4 regions of the Pseudomonas rossensis genome follow, and region 1 is predicted to be linked to each of the others. Evidence: predicted binding sites of a transcription regulator. Region 1 holds the regulator's gene; each other region holds the start of a gene.

Region 1 (3,913 bases):
CTCGGGGCGCTGCGCAGTTTTTCGCGCACTTCCTTGCGATCGAGCATGCTGGCGATCTGGCGCAGTAACTCCAGGTGCGCATCGGTAGCCGCCTCAGGGACCAGCAGAACGAACAGCAGGTCAACCGGGGCGCCGTCGATGGCGTCGAAATCAATGGGTGCGTCAAGGTGCATCAATGCACTGATGGGCGAGGTGCAACCCTTCAGGCGGCAGTGTGGGATGGCGATGCCGTTGCCAAAACCGGTGGAACCGAGTTTTTCACGGGCAATCAAAGCCTCGAAGACATCTTGCATCTCCAGATCCGGCACTTCCCGGGCGATCAGGTTGGCAATTTGCTCGAGGGCTTTCTTTTTACTGCCGCCCGGCACGTTCACGAGAGAACGGCCGGGGGTCAGGATGCTTTCAAGTCGGATCATGGGTTGGGAGTGTTAACGACCGGTCGCGCCCTGGAGGAGGCTTTGGGTCTTTTCCTTATGCTTTTTGAGTTGTTTATCCAGCTTGTCGGTCAGTGCGTCGATCGCCGCGTACATATCGGTATGCTCCGCGTTTGCGACCACTTCATTGCCGGGAATATGCAGCGTGGCTTCGATTTTCTGCTTGAGCTTTTCGACCGTCATCGTGACCTGCACGTTGGTGATCTTGTCGAAATGCCTCTCTAATCGTTCGAGTTTTTCGCCGATGTAGGTGCGAAGAGGTTCGGTCACTTCCAGTTGGTGTCCACTGATGTTGACTTGCATACAGCTTCTCCTTCGTTGCCAGTGCATAAAGCGGCAGGCAGAAATGCCTGCCACTGGAACGCTGTGGCGTGGCTCTACATCAACCGCTTGCGTTCGCTCGAAGGCGCGATCCCGAGGGATTCGCGGTACTTGGCGACGGTGCGGCGAGCCACCTGAATGCCTTGTGCCTCCAGTAAACCAGCGATCTTGCTGTCACTCAACGGCTTTTTCTGATTTTCCGCGGCAACCAGTTTTTTGATGATCGCGCGGATCGCCGTGGACGAGCATTCACCGCCCTCTGAGGTGCTGACGTGGCTGGAGAAAAAGTATTTCAGTTCATATATGCCCCGTGGGGTATGCATGAATTTCTGCGTAGTCACCCGTGAAATCGTCGACTCGTGCATGCCCACCGCTTCGGCGATGTCATGCAGGACCAGCGGTTTCATGGCTTCGTCGCCGTATTCAAGAAAGCCGCGCTGATGCTCGACGATTTGAGTGGCGACTTTCATCAGGGTTTCGTTGCGGCTTTGCAGGCTCTTGATGAACCAGCGGGCCTCTTGCAACTGATTGCGCATGAAGGTGTTGTCGGCACTGGTGTCGGCGCGGCGCACGAAACCGGCGTATTGAGCGTTGACCCGCAGTCGTGGCACGGATTCCTGGTTCAGTTCCACCAGCCAGCGCTCGTTGTCCTTGCGTACGATCACGTCGGGAACGACGTATTCGGCTTCGCTGGACTCGATTTGCGAGCCTGGGCGCGGGTTGAGGCTCTGCACCAGTTCAATCACTTGGCGCAGTTCGTCTTCCTTGAGCTTCATGCGACGCATCAGCTGGCTGTAATCGCGGCTGCCGAGCAGGTCGATGTAATCGGTGACCAGGCGTTTGGCCTCGACCAGCCAAGGCGTCTTGGCGGGCAACTGGCGCAATTGCAGCAGCAGGCATTCGCCCAGGTTGCGGGCGCCGATGCCAGCGGGTTCGAATTGCTGGATGCGGTGCAGGACGGCTTCGATTTCGTCCAGTTCGATGTCCAGTTCCGGGTCGAAGGCTTCGAGAATCTCCTCGAGGGTTTCGTCCAGGTAGCCCTGATTGTTGATGCAGTCGATCAGGGTCACGGCGATCAGGCGATCGGTGTCGGACATCGGGGCCAGGTTCAGTTGCCACAACAAGTGGCTTTGCAGGCTTTCGCCGGCCGATGTACGGGTGGTGAAATCCCACTCGTCGTCATCGTTGCTCGGCAGGCTGCTGGCGCTGGTCTGGTAGACGTCTTCCCACGCGGTGTCGACGGGCAGTTCGTTGGGAATGCGCTCGTTCCAATCGCCTTCCTCGAGGTTGTCCACCGTCGGGGCGGTTTCCTGGTAGGAGGGTTCCGAAACATCGGCGTTGGGTGGCTGTTCGGCTTTGTCGGCCAAGGGGTCGGCGTTATCGAAGTCGTCGCCTTCTTCCTGGCGTTCGAGCATCGGATTGGACTCCAGGGCCTCCTGGATTTCCTGTTGCAGGTCCAGGGTCGACAATTGGAGCAGGCGGATGGCCTGTTGCAGCTGCGGTGTCATCGTCAGCTGCTGGCCCATTCTCAAGACTAGCGATGGTTTCATGGCAGGGGCTTAACACCTTATTCGCCGGCGCACATGCGCCATCCACTACAGGGCGCCGGAGCGCCAAACATAAGCAAATTATATGCCCGAAACTGCAGCGTTTGCCTAGAGCGCTGTAACAATAAAAAAATGTTGATTTTTTATCGAGACAAGCGCCCGAGCAACCAGCCAGACACCTCAGTGCTTACAGGCGGAACTCATGGCCCAGATACACTTCCTTGACCAGGTCGTTGGCCAGGATGGTGGCAGAGTCACCTTCGGCGATCAGCTGACCATCGTTGACGATGTAGGCGGTTTCGCAGATATCCAGGGTTTCACGGACGTTGTGGTCAGTGATCAGCACCCCAATGCCCTTGGCCTTGAGGTGATAGATGATCTGCTTGATGTCGCCCACCGAAATCGGGTCCACGCCTGCGAACGGTTCGTCGAGCAGGATGAATTTCGGGTTGGTGGCCAGTGCTCGGGCGATTTCCACACGGCGGCGTTCACCACCGGACAGGCTCATCCCGAGGTTGTCGCGGATGTGGCTGATGTGGAATTCCTGCAGCAGGCTTTCCAGCTCTTTGCGACGACCGACCTTGTCAAGTTCCTTGCGGGTCTCGAGGATCGCCATGATGTTGTCGGCTACCGAGAGTTTGCGGAAGATCGATGCTTCTTGCGGAAGATAGCCGATACCGGCCTTCGCACGACCGTGCATAGGCTGGTGGCTGACATCCAGGTCGTCGATCAGTACGCGGCCCTGATCGGCCTGTACCAGGCCGACAATCATGTAAAAGCAGGTGGTCTTGCCGGCGCCGTTGGGACCCAGCAGGCCGACGATCTGACCGCTGTCGATCGACAGGCTGACGTCACGCACGACCTGGCGGCTCTTGTAGCTCTTGGCCAGATGCTGAGCTTTCAGAGTTGCCATTACTGGGCCTTTTGCTCGTCGGTTTTCTTCTTCGGCTGGATCACCATGTCGATGCGCGGACGCGACTCGGTGACCTTGTTGCCCGTCGCGCGACCGGCGCTCGCAAGCTTTTTGACCGTGTCGTAGACGATTTTCTCGCCTTGGGTGACGTTATTGTCTTTGTCGATGACTTTGGCACGATCGATCAATACGACGCGGTTTTGCGAGGCGTGGTACTGGATGGTCACTCCGTAGCCCTGAACCGGCTTGGTGTCGCCAGCCGTCTGCATCTGCTCGAAGTAGGCCAGATTGCCCACCGAAGTCACCACGTCGATGTCGCCGGCCGGGGTGCGGGTGATGGTTACAGTATTGCCTTTAACAATCATCGAGCCCTGGGTAATGATCACGTCACCTTTATAGGTGGCAATACCATTCTTGTCGTCCAGTTGGGCATCGTCGGCCTGGATGCGGATAGGCTGCTCTTGATCGTTCGGCAGAGCCCAGGCGCTCACGCTTCCCAGTGCTGCGCTCAGACCGAGCAAAATAGGGAGGGTTTTAACGAGCCTCATACTGTCCTCTTACGTTAGATAGCAGGTGTATCCTGCTTTCTTTCAAATACGCTTTCATTCCCTTGCCAGTCGACACACCACCAGCGCCGTCGATTCTAACGGGTTGCTCGGTCTGCGCATATTGCTGCTGCGGGAACACTGTCATGCGGG
Region 2 (3,913 bases), on a different contig from region 1:
GGCAGATAAAAAAGTTGATGCAACAAAATGTCATAAGTCGACCCTTCGTCGAATAGTCCCCCTGCTCAACAGGAGGTATTCTCACTTAGGGATTCAATCCATCATGCAGCGCAGGGCCGATCATACCGGGGTTTTGCCAATAAACACGGGACAACATCGTGTTACTTATGGCCATACCACCTTAATAGTTACGTCCTTATGACAAAACGATCATTCCCTCGATGTGACGCATTGGTTAGAACTCAACACAGGTTGACACCGCAATGACGTCAACACCTTGGCTCGCGACGCCGGCAGCGAGCCCCAACGGCAGGAGTTTTTCTGCCAGACCTCGATTGAGGTCGACGCGATAAATACAGTCAACAAGTGAGGGCAACACCCTATGAGAAGACTTAAGCGTGATCCGTTGGAAAGAGCATTTTTGCGCGGATATCAATATGGCGTTGGTGGCAAATCCCGCGAGCTTTGCCCATTTACTCTACCGTCGGTACGCCAAGCCTGGATTAACGGCTGGCGAGAAGGACGCGGCGACAATTGGGACGGTATGACCGGCACTGCGGGAATCCATAGACTCAACGAACTTCACGCCGTCGGCTAACACAGGGCACACACTCCGACACGACAATCTGATTACGTAACGACTTACCACGCACGCCCCATCCGGGCGGCGGGCTTCGGCCCAGGGGCTCCTTCGAGGAGCCCTTTTTTATGCCTGTTCTCTGGCCAAACACTCTCTCACTGTAGGAGCTGCCGAAGGCTGCGATCTTTTGATCTTGCTTCCTGGCAATCAAGATCAAAGTCAAAAGATCGCAGCCTTCGGCAGCTCCTACGGGGTTTAGCGCAAGGCCGCGATGGCGTCTACGGATTCACGAATCAGCGCCGGGCCTTTATAGATGAAGCCGGAATAGAGCTGCACCAGGCTGGCACCCGCAGCGATTTTCTCAGCCGCGTGCTTGCCTTCGGTGATGCCGCCCACGGCGATGATCGGCAAGCGACCGGCCAACTCGGCCGCCAGCACCTTCACGGTGTGGGTGCTCTTGTCACGAACCGGTGCGCCGGACAGACCGCCCGCCTCGTCACCATGCTCCATGCCTTCTACGCCGACGCGGCTCAGGGTGGTATTGGTGGCGATCACCGCGTCCATCCCGGTTTCGATCAGCGCTTGCGCGACCTGAGCGGTTTCTTCGTCGGTCATGTCCGGCGCAATCTTGATCGCCAGAGGTACATGTTTGCCGTGGCGCAGCGCCAGTTCTGCGCGGCGCGTCGCCAGGTCGGCCAACAATTGCTTCAGCGAATCTCCGAATTGCAGGCTGCGCAGGCCCGGGGTGTTCGGCGAGCTGACGTTGACCGTCACGTAGCTGGCGTGGGCGTAGACCTTGTCCAGGCAGATCAGGTAGTCGTCGACCGCCCGCTCAACCGGGGTATCGAAGTTTTTGCCGATATTGATACCCAGCACGCCCTTGAACTTGGCCGCCGCCACTCGAGCCAGCAGGTGATCGACGCCGAGGTTGTTGAACCCCATGCGGTTGATGATCGCCTCGGCTTCCGGCAGACGGAAAATGCGTGGCTTCGGATTGCCCGGCTGCGGGCGCGGCGTGATGGTGCCGATTTCGACAAACCCAAACCCCAGTTGCGCAAAACCGTCGATGGCCGCGCCGTTCTTGTCCAGCCCGGCCGCCAGACCCACCGGGTTCGGGAAGTCCAGGCCCATGACGGTCACCGGCATTTTCGCCGGCGCCTTGCACAGCAAGCCGTTGAGGCCCAAACGCCCGCCCGCGCCGATCAGGTCCAGGGACAGATCGTGGGAGGTTTCCGGGGAAAGTTTGAACAACAGCTGACGGGCCAGGGTGTACATGGGCGGGTTTGACTCTGGGCTACGAAAAGTGGCGGCAATTATAGCCGGGCATCGGGGTTGCAGGCGAGGCGCGCGACAAAATCAGCGAGCGATGGCATATGCCTTGCACCGTCACTGACATCAGCACTCATGCCAACGGCGGGATGAGTCGAAAGACAAAGGCGTCGTCACTTGGCCTTGCCCTGGCAAGCAGCCCGGTCCGGCGCTTTTTTATGGAAGGTGTTTACTGATGATTGAAGTTCCAGCCAACCCTCTGGCCTGGGTCAACGGCAGCGATGCCCCGGAAAAGACCGAAATCAACCTCGGCTTCATGGCCCTGAGCGACTGCGCCTCGGTAGTGGTCGCGGCCACGCAGGGCTTTGCCCAACCTTATGGCCTGACCCTGAACCTCAAGCGCCAGTCGTCCTGGGCCAACCTGCGGGACAAACTGGTCAGTGGCGAACTCGATGCCGCCCACAGTCTGTACGGTTTGATCTACGCGGTGCATTTGGGCATCGGCGGTGTCGCGTCGACCGACATGGCGGTGCTCATGGGCCTGAATCAGAATGGCCAGAGCATCAACCTCTCCCATGGCTTACAGGCGCTGGACGTGACCGGTCCTGAAGCACTGGAACGGCACGTGCACCAAAGTCGCCCAAAACTCACCTTCGCCCAGACATTTCCTACGGGCACCCACGCCATGTGGTTGTATTACTGGCTCGCGAGTCAGGGTATTCATCCGTTGCAGGACGTCGACAGCGTGGTGGTGCCGCCGCCGCAAATGGTCGCGCACCTGCAAGCCGGGCGCATCGACGGCTTCTGCGTCGGCGAGCCATGGTCCGCCAGCGCGGTGCAGCAAAATCTGGGGTTCACGATGGCAACCACCCAGACCATCTGGCCCGATCATCCGGAAAAAGTCCTCGGCTGCACCCGCGCCTTTGTCGAGCAATACCCCAACACCGCACGGGCGCTGGTGATGGCGATTCTGGAGGCCAGCCGCTTCATCGAAGAAAGCACCGAGAATCGCCGCAGCACCGCGAAGCTGTTGAGTGCCCCGCAATACCTCGACGCACCGCTCGACTGCATCGAACCGCGATTGCTCGGTGACTACGCCGATGGCCTGGGTCATCGCTGGCAAGACCCGCACGCACTGCGCTTCCATGGTGATGGCGAGGTCAATCTGCCGTATCTGTCCGATGGCATGTGGTTCATGACTCAGTTCCGCCGTTGGGGTTTGTTGCGCGACGACCCGGACTACCTGGGCGTGGCCCGTCAGGTCCAGCAACTAGACTTGTATCGAGAGGCCGCCACCGCTGTCGGTGTGGCCGCGAGTGATCAGCCAATGCGCAGCAGCCAGTTGATCGACGGCAAGGTCTGGGATGGCCTGGACCCCGCCGGCTATGCCCGCAGTTTCAAGCTGCACGCCATGAGCGACAGCTCGCCCCTTCTCGCCAGCCGCTGACAGGAGACTGCGAATATGTTGCGTATCCTGCTGATCAACGACACTGCGAAGAAAGTCGGTCGCCTTAAGGCGGCCCTGACCGAAGCCGGATTCGAGGTGATCGACGAGTCGGGCCTGACCATCGACCTGCCCGCGCGCGTCGAAACGGTGCGTCCGGACGTGATTTTGATCGATACCGAGTCACCGAGCCGCGATGTGATGGAACAAGTGGTGCTGGTGAGCCGCGACCAACCGCGGCCGATCGTGATGTTTACCGATGAACATGACCCCGATGTGATGCGTCAGGCGATCAAGTCCGGGGTCAGTGCCTACATCGTCGAAGGCATCCACGCACAGCGCTTGCAGCCGATTCTCGACGTGGCCATGGCGCGTTTTGAAAGCGACCAGGCCCTGCGAGCCCAGCTCAACGCCCGCGACCAGCAACTGGCCGAGCGCAAGCGCATCGAGCTGGCCAAAGGGCTGCTGATGAAAATGAAGGACTGCAACGAGGAAGAGGCCTACACCCTGATGCGCCGCCAGGCCATGAGCCGCCAGCAGAAGGTGATTCAGGTGGCGGAGCAGATCATCGCGATGAGCGAGTTGTTGGATTGAAGAGCAAAAGATCGCAGCCTTCGGCA
Region 3 (3,913 bases), on a different contig from region 1:
ACTTAAGCGTTGGTGTAGGAGTCTGTGCATGGCTGGTGTAATGGATGCGGTAAACCAGCGCACGCAACTGGTAGGGCAGAATCGCCTTGAGCTGTTGTTGTTCCGTCTCGACGGCCAGCAGCTCTATGGGATCAACGTGTTCAAGGTTCGGGAGGTGCTGCAATGCCCCAAACTGACGCTGATGCCAAAATCCAGTCCTGTCGTGTGCGGTGTGGCAAATATTCGGGGGGCGACCATTCCGATTCTTGATCTGGCCATGGCGACCGGTTCCGGTGCGCTGAAAGATCAAAGCAATCCCTTCGTGATCATCACGGAGTACAACACCAAGACCCAGGGTTTCCTGGTGCGATCGGTGGAACGCATCGTCAACATGAACTGGGAGGAGATTCATCCGCCACCCAAGGGCACGGGACGCGATCATTACCTGACGGCTGTGACTCGGGTCGACAATCAGTTAGTCGAAATCATCGACGTCGAGAAAGTGCTGGCAGAAGTGGCGCCGACTCCGGAAGCGATTTCCGTTGGCGTGGTGGATGTCGAAACCCAGCACAAGGCGCTCTCTTTGCGAGTACTGACGGTCGATGACTCGTCGGTGGCGCGCAAGCAGGTGACCCGTTGCCTGCAGACGGTCGGTGTCGAAGTGGTGGCGTTGAACGACGGTCGGCAAGCGCTGGATTACCTGCGCAAGCTGGTCGACGAGGGCAAGAAGCCGGAAGAAGAGTTCCTGATGATGATTTCCGACATCGAGATGCCGGAGATGGACGGGTACACCCTCACGGCCGAGATCCGCAGCGACCCTCGCATGCAAAAGCTTCACATCATCCTGCATACTTCGTTGTCAGGTGTATTCAATCAGGCGATGGTAAAGAAGGTCGGTGCCGATGACTTCCTTGCCAAATTCCGTCCTGATGACCTGGCATCCCGGGTAGTCAACCGGATCAAAGCAGCAGACATCAGCTAGGGGCCTTTTGCCCCTAACGGTTAATACGATTTAAGAGGCGGCATCTTTGTCTACGGGTAATTTGGATTTCGAACAGTTCCGGGTCTTCCTGGAAAAAGCCTGTGGCATTTTGCTCGGTGAAAACAAGCAGTACCTGGTCTCGAGCCGTCTCAACAAACTGATGGAACAGCAAGGCATCAAGTCCCTGGGTGAGCTGGTCCAGCGCATCCAGACCCAGCCGCGCAGCGGTTTGCGCGAGATGGTGGTGGATGCCATGACCACCAACGAAACCTTGTGGTTTCGTGACACCTATCCGTTTGAAGTCTTGAAGAACAAGGTGTTGCCGGCAGCGATCAAGGCCGCCCCTGGCCAGCGTCTGCGGATCTGGTCTGCGGCCTGTTCGTCGGGTCAGGAACCGTATTCGCTGTCGATGTCGATCGATGAGTTCGAGCGCGTGAACATGGGCCAGTTGAAGATGGGTGTGCAGATCGTTGCCACCGACCTGTCCGGTACCATGCTGACCAACTGCAAGACCGGCGAGTACGACAGCCTGGCCATCGGCCGTGGCCTGTCGCCCGAGCGCCTTCAACGTTACTTCGACCCGAAAGGGCCGGGACGCTGGGCAATCAAGGCACCGATCAAGAGCCGAGTGGAGTTTCGCTCGTTCAACCTGCTGGACAGCTACGCGAGCCTCGGCAAGTTCGACATCGTGTTCTGCCGCAACGTGCTGATCTACTTCTCCGCCGAGGTGAAGAAGGACATCCTGTTGCGCATTCACAGCACGTTGAAGCCAGGCGGTTATCTGTTCCTCGGTGCTTCCGAGGCGCTGAACGGTTTGCCGGATCATTACCAGATGGTCCAGTGCAGCCCGGGGATCATTTACCAGGCGAAGTGATTCGTTGGCGTTATCAAAAAACGGGAGTCCTCAGGGGCTCCCGTTTTTTTTTGCCTGATGATATTCCGACACCACCGCTTTCCCCTGTGGGAGCGAGCCTGCTCGCGATAGCGTCATCTCAGCCGACATTTTCGTGCCTGTCACTCCGCTATCGCGAGCAGGCTCGCTCCCACAGGGTCATGTGGTGTTCTGCGGGGGTGAAAGCGGCAGAAAAGCGGCAGGCGGCGGAAATCGGTTGCCGCTTTTCTGGCATTGCCACATTGCCACTGCCCGCAAAGCCCCGGTTTACGGGCTTTTTTCAATTGGCACGACGCTTGCTATGTCCATGTTACGAAAAATCAGGTCACCCGAAGGTTTCCGACATGAGCATCAGCTTCGATAAAGCGCTCGGTATCCACGAACAAGCCCTGGGCTTCCGCGCTCAGCGTGCCGAAGTCCTGGCCAACAACATCGCCAACGCCGACACCCCGAACTACAAGGCTCGGGATCTGGACTTCTCGAAAGTGCTCGCCGAGCAGAACGAGAAGACCAAGAGCGGCAATTTCGCCTTGAACATGACCAACAGCCGTCATATCGAAGCCGAAGGCCTGGGCAATGGCGACGAGTCGCTGATGTATCGCACGCCGATGCAACCGTCGATCGACCAGAACACCGTGGACGCCCAGCTGGAACAGTCGAACTACGCGGAAAACGCGGTCAACTTCCAGGCCAGCTTCACCCTGCTCAACAGCAAATTCAAAGGGCTGGTGTCAGCCCTTCGTGGAGAGTAAGTCATGTCTCTAGCCAGTGTTTTCAACATTGCCGGTAGCGGCATGAGTGCCCAGACCACTCGCTTGAACACCGTCGCCAGTAACATCGCCAACGCCGAAACCGTCTCGTCGAGCATCGACCAGACCTACCGTGCACGGCACCCGGTATTCGCCACCATGTTCCAGGGCGGCCAGAGCGGCGGCAGCGACTCGCTGTTCCAGAACCAGGACGCGGCCGGTCAAGGCGTGCAAGTGCTGGGCGTGGTCGAAGACCAGAGCAACCTCGAAGCGCGCTACGAGCCGAACCATCCGGCGGCCGACTCCAAGGGCTACGTCTACTACCCGAACGTCAACGTGGTGGAAGAAATGGCTGACATGATTTCCGCGAGCCGTTCGTTCCAGACCAACGCCGAAATGATGAACACCGCCAAAACCATGATGCAGAAGGTCCTGACCCTCGGTCAGTGATAAGGGGCAACTCAGATGAGTGTTACCGATACCACCAGTGGTTTGAGCCTCAAGGACATCCTGGCCAACTCCTCGATCAAGACCAACACCAGCGCCGACGGCCTGGCGGCGGCAACGAACAGCGCCACCGGCAAAAAGGCCCTGGGCAAGGATGCGTTCCTGCAGTTGCTGGTAACGCAGCTGAAAAACCAGAATCCGCTGGAACCGCAGGACAACGGCGAGTTCGTCGCCCAGTTGGCCCAGTTCAGTAGCCTGGAAGGCATCACCACGCTCAACACCACCGTGAGTGGCCTGGCCAGCAATTACAACTCGTCCCAGGCGTTGCAGGCGTCGTCGCTGGTCGGGCGTTCGGTTATTGCACCGGCCGACAAGGCTGTGGTCGATACCTCCAAGAGTTTTAGCGGCACCATTGCCGTACCGGCGTCGGTGGACCCGGTCAAGGTCAAGATCACCGATGCCGATGGCAAGGTTGTCCGCACCATCGACCTGGGCAGCGAGGTCGCCGGTACTTCGACTTTCATCTGGGACGGAAAAAACGATGCAGGCGAAGTGGCCAAGGCGGGTACCTATACCTTCGGCGCTACGGCGACCTACGACGGCAAGGCGACCTCGCTGGTGACGTACCTGCCGGCCACCGTCAACAGCGTGACCATCAGCCAGACCGGCGGTGAGTTGATGCTCAACCTGGCCGGGGCGGGCAGCATCGCTCTGTCCAAAGTACAAACCATTGGTATGTAGAGCCGACTAACACGGCACAAAGGAGTGGAATATGTCTTTCAATATCGGCCTTAGCGGTCTCTATGCAGCCAACAAACAACTGGACGTGACCGGCAACAACATCGCCAACGTCGCGACCACCGG
Region 4 (3,913 bases), on a different contig from region 1:
ACATGGCAGGCTTCCTTCAATCCTCGACCACCCAGGTGTCCTTGGTTCCACCGCCCTGGGATGAATTCACCACCAGGGAGCCTTCGCGCAGGGCAACACGGGTCAAACCGCCGGGCACAACCCGGGTTTCGCGGCCAGACAATACAAACGGACGCAGGTCGATGTGGCGTGGAGCGATGCCGTTTTCGACAAAGGTCGGACAGGTCGACAGGGACAACGTCGGTTGCGCGATGTACGCATGGGGCTTGGCTTTGATCCGCGCACGGAAAGATTCGATTTCCGCCGCCGTCGCCGCCGGCCCTACCAGCATTCCGTAACCGCCGGAGCCTTGGGTTTCCTTGACCACCAGTTCCGGAAGATTGGCCAGTACGTGGGACAGTTCGGAGGGATTACGACACTGCCACGTCGGCACATTCTTCAGGATCGGCTCTTCATCCAGGTAGAAACGGATCATGTCCGTGACGAATGGATACACCGACTTGTCGTCCGCGACCCCGGTGCCGATGGCATTCGCCAGCACGACATTGCCGGAGCGGTACGACGACAGCAGCCCTGGAACGCCAAGCATCGAGTCCGGGTTGAACGCAAGCGGATCGAGGAACGCATCATCGAGGCGACGGTAGATCACGTCGACGGCTTTCGGCCCGTCCGTGGTGCGCATGAAGACCTTGTCATCCCGCACGAACAGGTCCGCGCCTTCCACCAGCTCAACGCCCATTTCCCGCGCCAGAAACGCATGTTCAAAGAACGCGCTGTTGAAACGACCCGGCGTCAGTACCACCACGCTCGGGTTATCAATCGGGCTCGAGCTTTTCAGGGTGTCGAGCAACAGGTTCGGATAGTGGTCGATAGGGGCAATGCGCTGGGCCGCGAACAACTCGGGGAACAACCGCATCATCATCTTGCGGTCTTCCAGCATGTAGCTGACGCCGCTCGGTGTACGAAGATTGTCTTCAAGCACGTAGTACGTGCCGTCGCCATCGCGCACCAGATCGACACCGGAGATGTGGGAATAGATATCGCGGTGCAAATCCAGCCCTTGCATCGCCAACTGGTATTGCTCGTTGGCCAGCACTTGCTCGGCCGGAATAATGCCGGCCTTGATAATGCGCTGCTCGTGATAGAGGTCGGCGAGGAACATGTTCAACGCCTTGACCCGCTGAATGCAGCCGCGCTCGACAACTCGCCATTCACTGGCGGGGATGCTGCGGGGAATGGTGTCGAAGGGAATCAGGCGCTCTGTCCCTTGCTCATCACCATAGAGCGTGAACGTAATCCCAGCGCGATGAAATAACAGATCGGCCTCGCGTCGCCGTTGTGCCAAAAGCTCGTCAGGCGTTTCGGCCAGCCAACGGGCAAACTCCCGATAATGCGGGCGGACCTGGCCGCCGGCATCGTACATCTCATCAAAATAGGTGCGGATCATGCCGTACTCCTTGTCACCCGGACATCTGGGCTTCGCAAAGCCCGTGCCATCGGCATAAACGCTTTGATATCAATCAGTTGGATAATCGCACTGCACGCACCGCACCAATCCTGTGCGGTAAATGCCCCCACCTGATCGCCCCCGCTTCATTGCGAAGCAATGTTGTCGCCTATCACCAGCATAGCCAGAGTTGATTTCACTGCCCGGGAGTCGATGCGGATAATCCGCGCATTCGCTGGAAAACTTGATGAACTTCCCTTTAGCCGCCTGCTCAGGCGGTTTTTTTTGCGTTTTTGAAACGTTATGAATCAAAAACACGATCAAGAGATCGCAGCCTCGTTTCACTCGACAGCTCCTACAGGAGAAAACGAGGCTGCGATCTTTTATCTTTTCAAACCGCGAAAACGAAAACGGCCAACCCTGAGGTCAGCCGTTGCTGAGTGTTGTCACTGTTCATAAGTTATGCGAGTCGCCCTCGTACCTCCTGCTTGACGCCCCATCCTTCGATGATGCCGCCCAAAGGCTCGACCACCGCCTCGAAATCCTGCTCAAAGTCGCCGATGCCGTCATAGGTGGCGTACATCACTTTGCTCAGTTCCAGGTACCACGCGCCGTCGTCGCGCACGCTGATTTGTGCATTCAAGGATTCACCGCAGTAATGCCCTGCCGCCCTGCGCGCCCGCTCCTCGTCCGGAAAAATGGCGTAGAACTCGATGGGATGGAATCGTGAAAAGTCGAAGCCGCCTTCTTTCATGCGGCGCAAGACGCTGGTGCTGATGTCTTCTTGATAGGCTGTGCTCATGAAACGTCCCCCTCAGACTGATGGATAGACTTTCCGTATTCCCGGCACGCGCAACCGAATGGGGCGAGCGATGCGGCAACAACGTTGCCGGTGGGAAGCAAGCATGTAGCTGACAAGACCAGACCTTAGCGATCCGTTCGCTGATCTCGATTGCAGAGTAGCCTCAAGATAGAGCCGCTGCCAAGGCCTGGTTAGGAATGTGACAGGAGATGTTCAGATTGGCGTGATGCTGAGGATTTCAATGCTGTACTGGGTCTTCAGACTTTTGACAGTCGGATCATCGGTGCGCCCTTCCAGATCGTTGAGGTCCAGTTCGGCAGCCACAGGCAAACACCGGGCGCGAATGAGCTTCGCGGCTTGCTCGTTGTTCGGGCATTCATCGCTCTCAAACACCTCGTCAACTTGTTCACCGTGATCATCAACGAAAGTGACTTTCCACTTTTGCATCAGGTGCCTCCTCGATAAAACCCATGGATGGGCTTACATGTATCTCGACATTCTTCCCCGGCCAATCGTTCAACCGGACCTTCTATAAGTGAAGCACGAAAAAAGGGCCGTCTCCGGTGTGTTTTCACACAACCTGAGAGGGCCCTTTCTGGATTGCTCGATATCAGTCGTTGCTAGGCTTGTTCACAGCCTGCAGGACGTATTGCGGTAAGGCGAACGCGCCGATGTGGATTTCCGGGTTGTAGTAGCGGGTGATGATGCCGCTGCCGGCGAAGCGCTGCTGCAGGGTTTCCCGGGACAATTTACGATAGGCGGTATTGGTCGCGCCCCAGGCGAAGGTCATGGCGCCGCCGATGTAGGTCGGCACGGCCGCCTGATAGAAGTGCCAGTCCGGGAACAGGCTGCGCAGGCGCCCGGCGGTGGTTTTGACTTCTTCGATTTGCATGAACGGCGTGCCGTTCTGGGTCACCAGGATGCCGCCTTCGTTCAGGCAGCGACGGCAGGCCTGGTAGAAGTTTTCCGAGAACAGCACTTCGCCCGGGCCGATCGGGTCGGTGGAGTCGGAAATGATCACGTCGAATTTTTCGGTGGTGGTGGCGACGAAACGCATGCCGTCGTCGATCACCAGGTTCAGGCGTGGATCAGCGAACGCACCCTTGGAGTGGTTCGGCAGGAACTCCTTGCACATGTCGACCACGGTGCCGTCGATCTCGACCATGGTGATGTGCTCGATGCTGCGGTGCTTGGCCACTTCACGCAGCATGCCGCCGTCGCCGCCACCGATGATCAGCACGCGCTTGGCGGTGCCATGCGCCAGGATCGGCACGTGGGTCAACATCTCGTGGTAGATGAATTCGTCGGCTTCGGTGGTCTGGATCACGCCGTCCAGCGCCATGACGCGGCCCATGCGCGAGTTTTCGAAAATCACCAGGTGCTGGTGTTCGGTGCGTACTTCGTGCAGCAGTTTTTCCATGCGAAAACGCTGGCCGTAGCCTTCGTAGAGGGTTTCCAGGTACTCGCTGGTTGGGGTGTTGCTCATGGGAAGTGCTCCGATGAATGCGGGTGGCAAGGCGCGAATTCTACGTCGCGGGACATGACAGGTCGAACCTCGCTTGACGCCTCGACACAATCACCTGTGGGAGCTGGCTTGCCTGCGATGGGATCGCCGCGGTATGCCTGACAGACCTTGCCGCCTGAATCGCAGGCAAGCCAGCTCCCACAGGTTCGGTGTCGTTTTC

Evidence for each region. The regulator sigma-54, encoded in region 1, starts transcription at its own class of promoters, with help from an activator protein. The targets are predictions, from matches to a motif close to ANTGGCATNNANNTTGCTNT.
Region 2: a site for sigma-54 is predicted at 1,946-1,965, ahead of WLY71_RS26605 (CmpA/NrtA family ABC transporter substrate-binding protein). Genes of this name have one in related genera too.
Region 3: a site for sigma-54 is predicted at 2,137-2,156, ahead of flgB (flagellar basal body rod protein FlgB). Genes of this name have one in related genera too.
Region 4: a site for sigma-54 is predicted at 1,458-1,477, ahead of WLY71_RS15360 (circularly permuted type 2 ATP-grasp protein). Genes of this name have one in related genera too.

The regions. Positions count from the first base shown of each region.
Region 1 is NZ_JBBWCB010000030.1:9,648-13,560, reverse strand. Features, by position in the region: gene ptsN (PTS IIA-like nitrogen regulatory protein PtsN) at 1-416, opposite strand, end outside; gene hpf (ribosome hibernation-promoting factor, HPF/YfiA family) at 429-737, opposite strand; gene WLY71_RS10770 (RNA polymerase factor sigma-54) at 812-2,305, opposite strand; gene lptB (LPS export ABC transporter ATP-binding protein) at 2,490-3,215, opposite strand; gene lptA (lipopolysaccharide transport periplasmic protein LptA) at 3,215-3,763, opposite strand; gene lptC (LPS export ABC transporter periplasmic protein LptC) at 3,750-3,913, opposite strand, start outside.
Region 2 is NZ_JBBWCB010000158.1:5,545-9,457, forward strand. Features, by position in the region: gene rmf (ribosome modulation factor) at 383-598, shown strand; gene WLY71_RS26600 (quinone-dependent dihydroorotate dehydrogenase) at 836-1,855, opposite strand; gene WLY71_RS26605 (CmpA/NrtA family ABC transporter substrate-binding protein) at 2,085-3,296, shown strand; gene WLY71_RS26610 (ANTAR domain-containing response regulator) at 3,312-3,887, shown strand.
Region 3 is NZ_JBBWCB010000003.1:54,060-57,972, reverse strand. Features, by position in the region: gene WLY71_RS01805 (chemotaxis protein CheV) at 29-961, shown strand; gene cheR (protein-glutamate O-methyltransferase CheR) at 1,008-1,835, shown strand; gene flgB (flagellar basal body rod protein FlgB) at 2,198-2,605, shown strand; gene flgC (flagellar basal body rod protein FlgC) at 2,609-3,052, shown strand; gene flgD (flagellar hook assembly protein FlgD) at 3,068-3,790, shown strand; gene flgE (flagellar hook protein FlgE) at 3,822-3,913, shown strand, end outside.
Region 4 is NZ_JBBWCB010000050.1:26,831-30,743, forward strand. Features, by position in the region: gene WLY71_RS15355 (alpha-E domain-containing protein) at 1-4, opposite strand, end outside; gene WLY71_RS15360 (circularly permuted type 2 ATP-grasp protein) at 17-1,426, opposite strand; gene WLY71_RS15365 (ribonuclease E inhibitor RraB) at 1,887-2,228, opposite strand; gene WLY71_RS15370 (hypothetical protein) at 2,442-2,675, opposite strand; gene speE (polyamine aminopropyltransferase) at 2,839-3,714, opposite strand.